Linked DNA regions of Chelatococcus sp. HY11. The main gene of each other region encodes a partner of the protein of the gene in region 2 in a complex. Links are inferred from orthologs where the notes say so. Each region holds a gene or a part of one and is shown on either strand. Other genes may lie near its edges.

Evidence for each region. The genes of interacting proteins can lie anywhere in the genome.
Region 1: the proteins of KIO74_RS03350 (region 2) and smc are in contact, whole or in part, in a crystal structure (PDB 3ZGX), measured with the Bacillus subtilis proteins. The link is inferred for Chelatococcus sp. HY11 from one-to-one orthologs.

What each region holds. Positions count from the first base shown.
Region 1 is NZ_JAHBRX010000001.1:2,120,062-2,124,121, forward strand. The notes cover bases 70-4,060. They hold smc (chromosome segregation protein SMC), read right to left. Parts: upstream 3,732-4,060; coding sequence 270-3,731; downstream 70-269. Other genes in these bases: KIO74_RS09760 (DsbA family protein), read right to left, coding at 3,924-4,060. Outside these bases: KIO74_RS09750 (AtpZ/AtpI family protein), read right to left, coding at 1-24. UniProt on the Bacillus subtilis protein: Required for chromosome condensation and partitioning.
Region 2 is NZ_JAHBRX010000001.1:675,194-678,090, reverse strand. The notes cover bases 70-2,897. They hold KIO74_RS03350 (segregation and condensation protein A), read right to left. Parts: upstream 2,026-2,897; coding sequence 1,114-2,025; downstream 70-1,113. Other genes in these bases: nagZ (beta-N-acetylhexosaminidase), read right to left, coding at 2,062-2,897; scpB (SMC-Scp complex subunit ScpB), read right to left, coding at 404-1,117; KIO74_RS03360 (twin-arginine translocase TatA/TatE family subunit), read right to left, coding at 70-228. Outside these bases: more of KIO74_RS03360, read right to left, coding at 1-69. UniProt on the Bacillus subtilis protein: Participates in chromosomal partition during cell division. May act via the formation of a condensin-like complex containing Smc and ScpB that pull DNA away from mid-cell into both cell halves.

The DNA of each region.
Region 1 (4,060 bases), 1.4 Mb from region 2 along the record:
TGGCGGCGGCTTATCACCTGCCATGGCAGATCCCTAGGAATGACGGCGCACAATGGCGCAGCTAGATGAGATCCATGTAGACAAACGTCAAGCCGGCACTCTTGTTAAGGGTGTCGGCGCGAAGTTCAAGGCTCCATGAACGCGGCGCACAATAGTGAGCGACCGGGAGAGTGTCAAGAATGCGGCGAAAAACGATAAGCCGTTGATACCATTGCGACAATTTCAACTTTTGCGAGACCCGGGAGAAATACTTTCCTCCCTCACCAACATTAGCTCGCCTCAAGGATGCGTTCAGCGACCTCAAGATCCACCGAGACCAGTTGGGAAACGCCGCGCTCGGCCATCGTCACGCCGAACAGCCGGTCCATCTGCGCCATGGTGATGGGATTGTGCGTGATGACGATGAAGCGTGTTTCCGTCTGCCGGGCCATGTCCCGCAAGAGCTGGCAATAGCGCTCGACATTGGCGTCATCGAGCGGCGCGTCCACCTCGTCCAGAACGCAGACAGGCGACGGGTTTGTGAGGAACACGGCGAAGATGAGGGCGGTCGCGGTCAGGGCCTGCTCGCCACCGGACAGGAGCGTCATCACCTGGGGCTTCTTGCCGGGCGGGCGCACGAGAATCTCCAGGCCCGCCTCCAGCGGATCGTCCGAATCAATCAGCGTCAGTTCGGCCGTGCCGCCCCCGAAAAGACTTGTGAACAAGCGCTGAAAATGGCCGTTCACAATGTCGAAGGCAGCCAGCAGGCGCTCCCGCCCCTCACGATTGAGGTTGCCTATCGCCTGGCGCAGGCGCCGAATCGCCTCCGTCAGGTCGCTGCGCTCGCCGCTGAGGCCGTCGCGCTTCTCCTCGGCCTCCGCCAATTCCAATTCGGCGCGCAGATTGACGGCGCCCAGCCGCTCACGATCCGCCTTGAGATCGACAAGCCTCGTTTCCACGGACTGCGCCTCCGGCAACCGCGAATCGAGGCCGACACCCGCCTGCTCATGCAAGGTGGCCGGTGAGGCCTCCAGCGTCTCGGCGACATCACGTGTCACCTCCGTGAGCTTGGCGCGAGCCGCCTCCAGGCGTGCCTCCGTTCCGGCGCGCGCCTCGCGGGCGGTCCCCAGTTCATCGAGTGCCGCCTTGGCGAGCCGGTCGGCCTCCACCAGCGCCGTCTCGGCCTCGGCAAGACGATCGGCCTCGGCCTGGCGCTTCTCCTCGGCCTCGGCGATCTCCGAAAGGAGCGCGCGGCGCCGCAACAGGAACGTGTCGGGCATGTCCGCGAGCTGTTCCAGCTCGGTCTCCGTGGCAGCGCGACGTTCGGCGAGTTCCTCGCTTGCCTCCGCGGCGCGCGTCGCACGCGCTGTCCAGGCGTCGATCTCGGCCGCGATCGCGGCGTGGCGTTGGCGGCGCAACTCGGCTTCGCGCTGCTGGCTCTGTGCCCTGGCCCTGATGTCAGCGGTCGCGCCACGCTGGGCGGCGACGATCGCCGCCGCGCTGTCGAGCCGGCCCTTGATCTCGGGCAGGGTATCGAGCGCGTCCAGTCCCGCCTCGATTTCCTCGATGCGGGCCTGCCCCTCCTCCTCCGCGGCACGAAGGCGGGTCCTTGCCTCGACAAGGCCGAGGCGGCGCGCCTCCGCCGCCGCCGCATGACGCTCAGCCGTCGTGAATGCCTCGCGTGCCCTGTCCATCTCGCGACGGGCGGCACGCTCCGCCTCGATCGCGGCCGCTTCCCGGCGGGCTGCCTCGGCGACACCCTCGCGCGCACCGCGCAATCCCTCGACCGCCTCATCCGCGGCGAGGCGCGCCTCGGCAGCCTCCACCTCGAGCTCGGCCAGGCGGTTGCGTTCGGCAAGGCGGCGTGCTGCAGGGGATGGCGCTTCGGCCGCAACGGTGAAGCCATCCCAGCGCCAGAGGTCGCCTTCGCGCGAGACAAGCCGTTGCCCGGGCTTCAGTGAAGGGCGCAGCCGTGCTCCGTCACGGCGCTCCACGACGCCGATCTGGCTCAGGCGACGGGCAAGCGCCGATGGTCCATCGACCCTGTCCGCCAGGGGCACCGCCCCGCCCGGAAGCGCCGGGTCTTCTCCCGCCATGGCGGAGACATCGGCCCAGTGCGAAGGCGCGGCGGAGGCGAGTGGAGCATCGAGATCCTCGCCGAGCGCGGCGGCAAGCGCGGCTTCGTAGCCTTTACTGACCGTGATGGCCTCTATGACACCCTGCCAGGGACCATCCGCCGGCGCCGCAACGAGCTTCGCGAGCGTCCGCGCCTCGGTGTCCAGACGCTGGGCGCGGCGCTCCATCTCAGCGGCGGGGCCGGCGACCTCGGCTTCGCGAGCGCGCGCCGTCTCAATAGTGACGCGTGCCTCCGCGACCCCTTCCTCGGCGAGAGAGGAACGCTCCTCGGCGAAAGCCAAGCCCTCGCGCAACGCCTCCAGGGCGTCCGCTCCACCCGCGCTGTCGTCCAACTCGGCCAGTTGGTCCTCGATCGCCCGTTGCTCATGCACGGCGCGCTCGACACGCGCCCGCTCGTCCCGCAATGACCGCTCGAAGGCCATGTGTTTGGCGCCGGTGTCCGCAAGCTCGGCCTGCAGGACGGCCAGCTCGCGCTCGGCGCCCGCCAGGCGTGCCTCCGCCGTCGCCAGTTCCGCCTTGAGAGCCTTGGCGGCGTCGCCTGTGTCGCCCGAGACAGCGCTGAGTTCGTCCTGTTCACCCCGCAGTTTCAGAAGCGTCATCGCGGCGTCGCTGCCGGAGGCCTGCTCGCGCGCCAGATCACGGTCGATCTCGACCAGCCGGCGCTCCAGCTCGGTCTGTCGCTCGCGCGAGCGCCGCTCCTCGCCGTCGAGATCGTTACGCGCAAGTGTCAAGCGCTGCAGGGCAGCGGCGGCCTCGACTTCCGCCTGTCGCAGCCCGGGAAGCGCGTGAGCGGCGATGGCCTGCGCCTTCGCGGCCTCAGCCTGTGCCTGGGTGCGTTCCGCGACGAGCCGCACCTCGGCGGCCAGCGCCTGCTCGGACTGCGCGACGGCGGAGCGCGCCTCGGTGAAGGCGATGAGCAGGATGAGCGCCTCAAGCTTGCGGATATCGGCGGAGAGCAGACGGTATCGTTGGGCCTGCCGCCCCTGCCGGCGCAACGCGTCGACCTGCGTCTCGATCTCGCGCATCACGTCATCGAGCCGCAACAGATTGTCTTCGGCCGCCTTCAGGCGCAGTTCTGCCTCGTGGCGGCGGGTATGCAGCCCCGCGACGCCGGCCGCATCCTCCAGAATACGGCGACGTGCCTGGGGTTTCGCCGCGATGATCTCGCCGATCTGCCCCTGGCGCACCATGGCATGGGAGCGCGCGCCGGTCGCAGCGTCAGCAAACAGTAGCTGCACATCGCGTGCGCGCACCTCGCGACCGTTGATGCGGTAGGAAGAGCCCGACTCACGCTCGATGCGGCGCGCGATTTCCAGATTGTCGGTGTCGTTGAAGGCGGCGGGTGCTGTCCGCGCGCTGTTATCGACGACGACCATCACCTCCGCGCTGTTGCGCGCCGGCCGGCCATTGGTGCCGGCAAAGATGACGTCATCCATGCCTGAGGCGCGCAACGACTTGTACGAGCTTTCGCCCATCACCCAGCGCAGCGCCTCGACGAGGTTCGACTTGCCGCAGCCGTTTGGGCCAACAACGCCCGTGAGCCCCGGCTCGATCAGGAATTCGGATGGCTCGACAAAGGACTTGAAGCCCGCGATCTTGAGGCGGGTGAGCTTCATGGCGCGACCATAACGAGTGTCTGCCGAACACCATGGGTTCGAGCGGACAACGATCGTGTTCCGGCTACAGCGTGAAAGGAGCCCGTCTTGCGGATTGGCGAACTCCACGACGGGTCATCACGTCCCGTCGAACAATCGGCGCGCCGCTCCAAACAGGTTGGAGCGCGCGCCGTGACATACGCCGCGTGATCCTTACCCACCGACGAGGGGGTTAAGAATCTGCTCCAGACGATCAACCGAAATCGCTCCGTTCTCGGCCTTCCCATTGATGAAGAAGGTGGGCGTGGCATTGACGCCAAGCTTGTTGGCGCCGTTATCCCTGACCCAGT
Region 2 (2,897 bases):
GGCGGGCGTCTCGACGGTCGCGCCGGGAGGGGACTGATGGCTGAGCGGGCGCGGCGGCTCCGAGGCGGTGGACTGCGCCGCCTTCTCCTCGTCCTCGCTCATGCCCTTCTTGAAGGCCTTGATGCCCTTGGCCACGTCGCCCATCATGTCCGAAATCTTGCCCCGCCCGAACAAGAGCAGCACGATCACGCCGACGACGATCCAGTGCCAAATGCTAGCTCCACCCATAACTCAATCTCCGAGAGCACCACCTTCGGCGCACCACAATCGCCCGCACGGTCTGCGGGCTGAACTTTCTTCGAAACTAGGCGTCCGTCACGGCGAAAACAAGCACTTCGTCATCGCCATTGCGTGACTGCCGCGAAGCTCGCGCTATGCCGGACAATAGCGACGCTCAGGCTTATCAGGTGTTGTCGTCGTCAGACCCGCGCTCCTCGCTCAGCCGGTCGAACAGGTTATCCTCGAGGGGACCATCCTCCAGAGGATCCTCGTCACCGGTCAGCGCGGGGCTGTCGCTCGGCAGGGGCACGCTGAAAGCCGATGGCACGCGCCCCTCGATGAAACCAGCGCCTTTCAATTCGTCGAGCCCCGGCAGGTCATCGATGGCATCAAGCCCGAAATGCGTCAGGAAGGCTGCCGTCGTCCCGTAGGTAACCGGACGCCCCGGTGTCCGGCGACGCCCGCGCAGCCGGATCCATGAACTCTCGAGGAGCGTGTCGAGCGTCCCGCGAGACGTCGCCACCCCGCGGATGTCCTCTATCTCAGCGCGTGTGACAGGCTGATGATAGGCGATGATGGCCAGCGTCTCGAGGGCCGCCCGCGACAATTTGCGCGGTTCATCGACCTCACGCGCCAACGAGGCCGCGAGGTCAGGCGCCGTACGAAAAGCCCACAGGCCGGCGACGCGAACAAGATTGACGCCGCGCCCGACGTAATGGGCCTGCAATCGGTCGAGCACCGTCGGCACGTCGGTGGTCGGCGGCAGGCGGCTCGCGAGATCCCGCTCGCTGACCGGCTCGCGCGACGCGAACAACACGGCCTCGGCCGCGCGCACAGCCTGCGCGAAAACGAAAGCCTCCTCGTCGTCAGTCGCGATGGCCCTGATATTGGCCGTCATGCCGCGTCCTCTTGGACCTCACTCTGCGCAGCGCGCCCCTCGTGCCCAGGTTCATCCGATTGGGAGACGCCCCGCACACCATGTCCGATGCCGTCAGCACCATCAGCCGTCTTGAGCCTGGGCTTTTCGCGCCTGCGTACCCACAGCGGCGTGAAGGCGCCATCCTGCTGCAGGTCGAGCAGGCCTTCACGCACCATCTCAAGCGTCGCCGAGAAGGCGGAAGCCCTCACGGTCGTGCGCATGGCGGGATCGACAGCGTAGTCGACGAGAAAATCGTCCAGTTGTGTCCAATTCGTGGCGACGCCAACGAGCCGTTCCAGCGTCTCGCGCGCGTCGACCAGGGACCAGACGAAGCGCTTGCGCAGCGTCACCCGCGCATTGACGTTCTTCATCCGCTGGTGGGCATAGGCACTCAGGAGATCGTAGAGTGTCGCCTCCCATTGCGGACGCGCGATGTCGCCTATGGCCTCGGGCTGGCCACGGGCAAAGAACTCACGCCCCAGCTGAGGCCGCTCCGCCAGCTTCTTCGCGGCCTCCCGCATGGCCTCCAGCCGTCGCAGGCGCAAGGCGAGTGCTGTCGCCAGATCCGCCGCGCTCGGCTCATCGCCCTCCCCCTTCGGGACCTCCGGCAGGAGGAGGCGGGATTTGAGATAGGCAAGCCAGGCCGCCATGACGAGATAATCGGCGGCAAGCTCGAGGCGGACACGGCGCGCCTCCTCGACGAAGCCGAGATACTGCTCCGCGAGCGCCAGAATGGAAATCCGCGCGAGATCCACCTTTTGTCGCCGCGCGAGTTCGAGCAGCAGGTCAAGAGGACCTTCAAATCCGTCCACATCGACGATCAGGGCGGGATCGTCATCGTCGCGCTCAGGTTGCGCGACATCCTCGAACACAAGTTCGCGAGTCACGGCATTTCGCTCCGGATGCGATGATTCGTACCAGCGTTAACCTTCAGCGCCTCGCGCGGCCGTCGCAAGCGCTAGGTTGAGGCAAGCCATGCCTTCCACAGGATCGAAAGGCTCCGGCCCCGCGGCCGTCGCCCTCAGCGCCGCGGCCGCACGGGCCTCAGCCTCCCCGGCGAGCAACGGCACCTCCGCCGCGACACGACGCATCTCGTCAAGATCGCCGTTGCAATGGAGAACGACGTCGCAACCCCCATTGAGCGAAGCCCGCGCGCGCTCCTCGGCGGTGCCGGAGAGCGCATTCATGGACAGGTCATCGCTCATCAAAAGGCCGCCGAAACCGATGGCCTGGCGAATAACGCGGCTGATGATGACCGCTGAGGTCGTCGCGGGATGACGCTCGTCGATGGCCTTGTAGACCACATGCGCCGTCATCGCGAGCGGCAGGTCCGACAGGAGGCGGAAGGGCACGAAATCGCACATCTCCAGTTCCGCCAGGGCGACGTCAACGACTGGCAGTTCGTGATGGCTGTCGACGCCCGCTCGCCCATGGCCGGGCACATGCTTGATCACCGGCAGCACGCCGCCCGCCATGAGGCCGTCGGCGACCGCCCGGCCGAGATCCGCGACGAGGCGCGGCTGCGATCCATAGGCGCGATCACCGATGACCGAGCTAGCCCCCGGGATTGGAATGTCGAGGACAGGCATGCAATCCACGGTTACGCCGACCGACAGCAAGTCGTGGGCGATCAGGCGGGCACCGAGCCGCGCGATCTCACGCCCAAAGGCCTCGTCGCGCTCGTAGAGCTCACCAAAAGCCCGGCCGGGCGGATAATCGGGCCAGTGGGGAGGCCTCAACCGCTGCACACGCCCGCCCT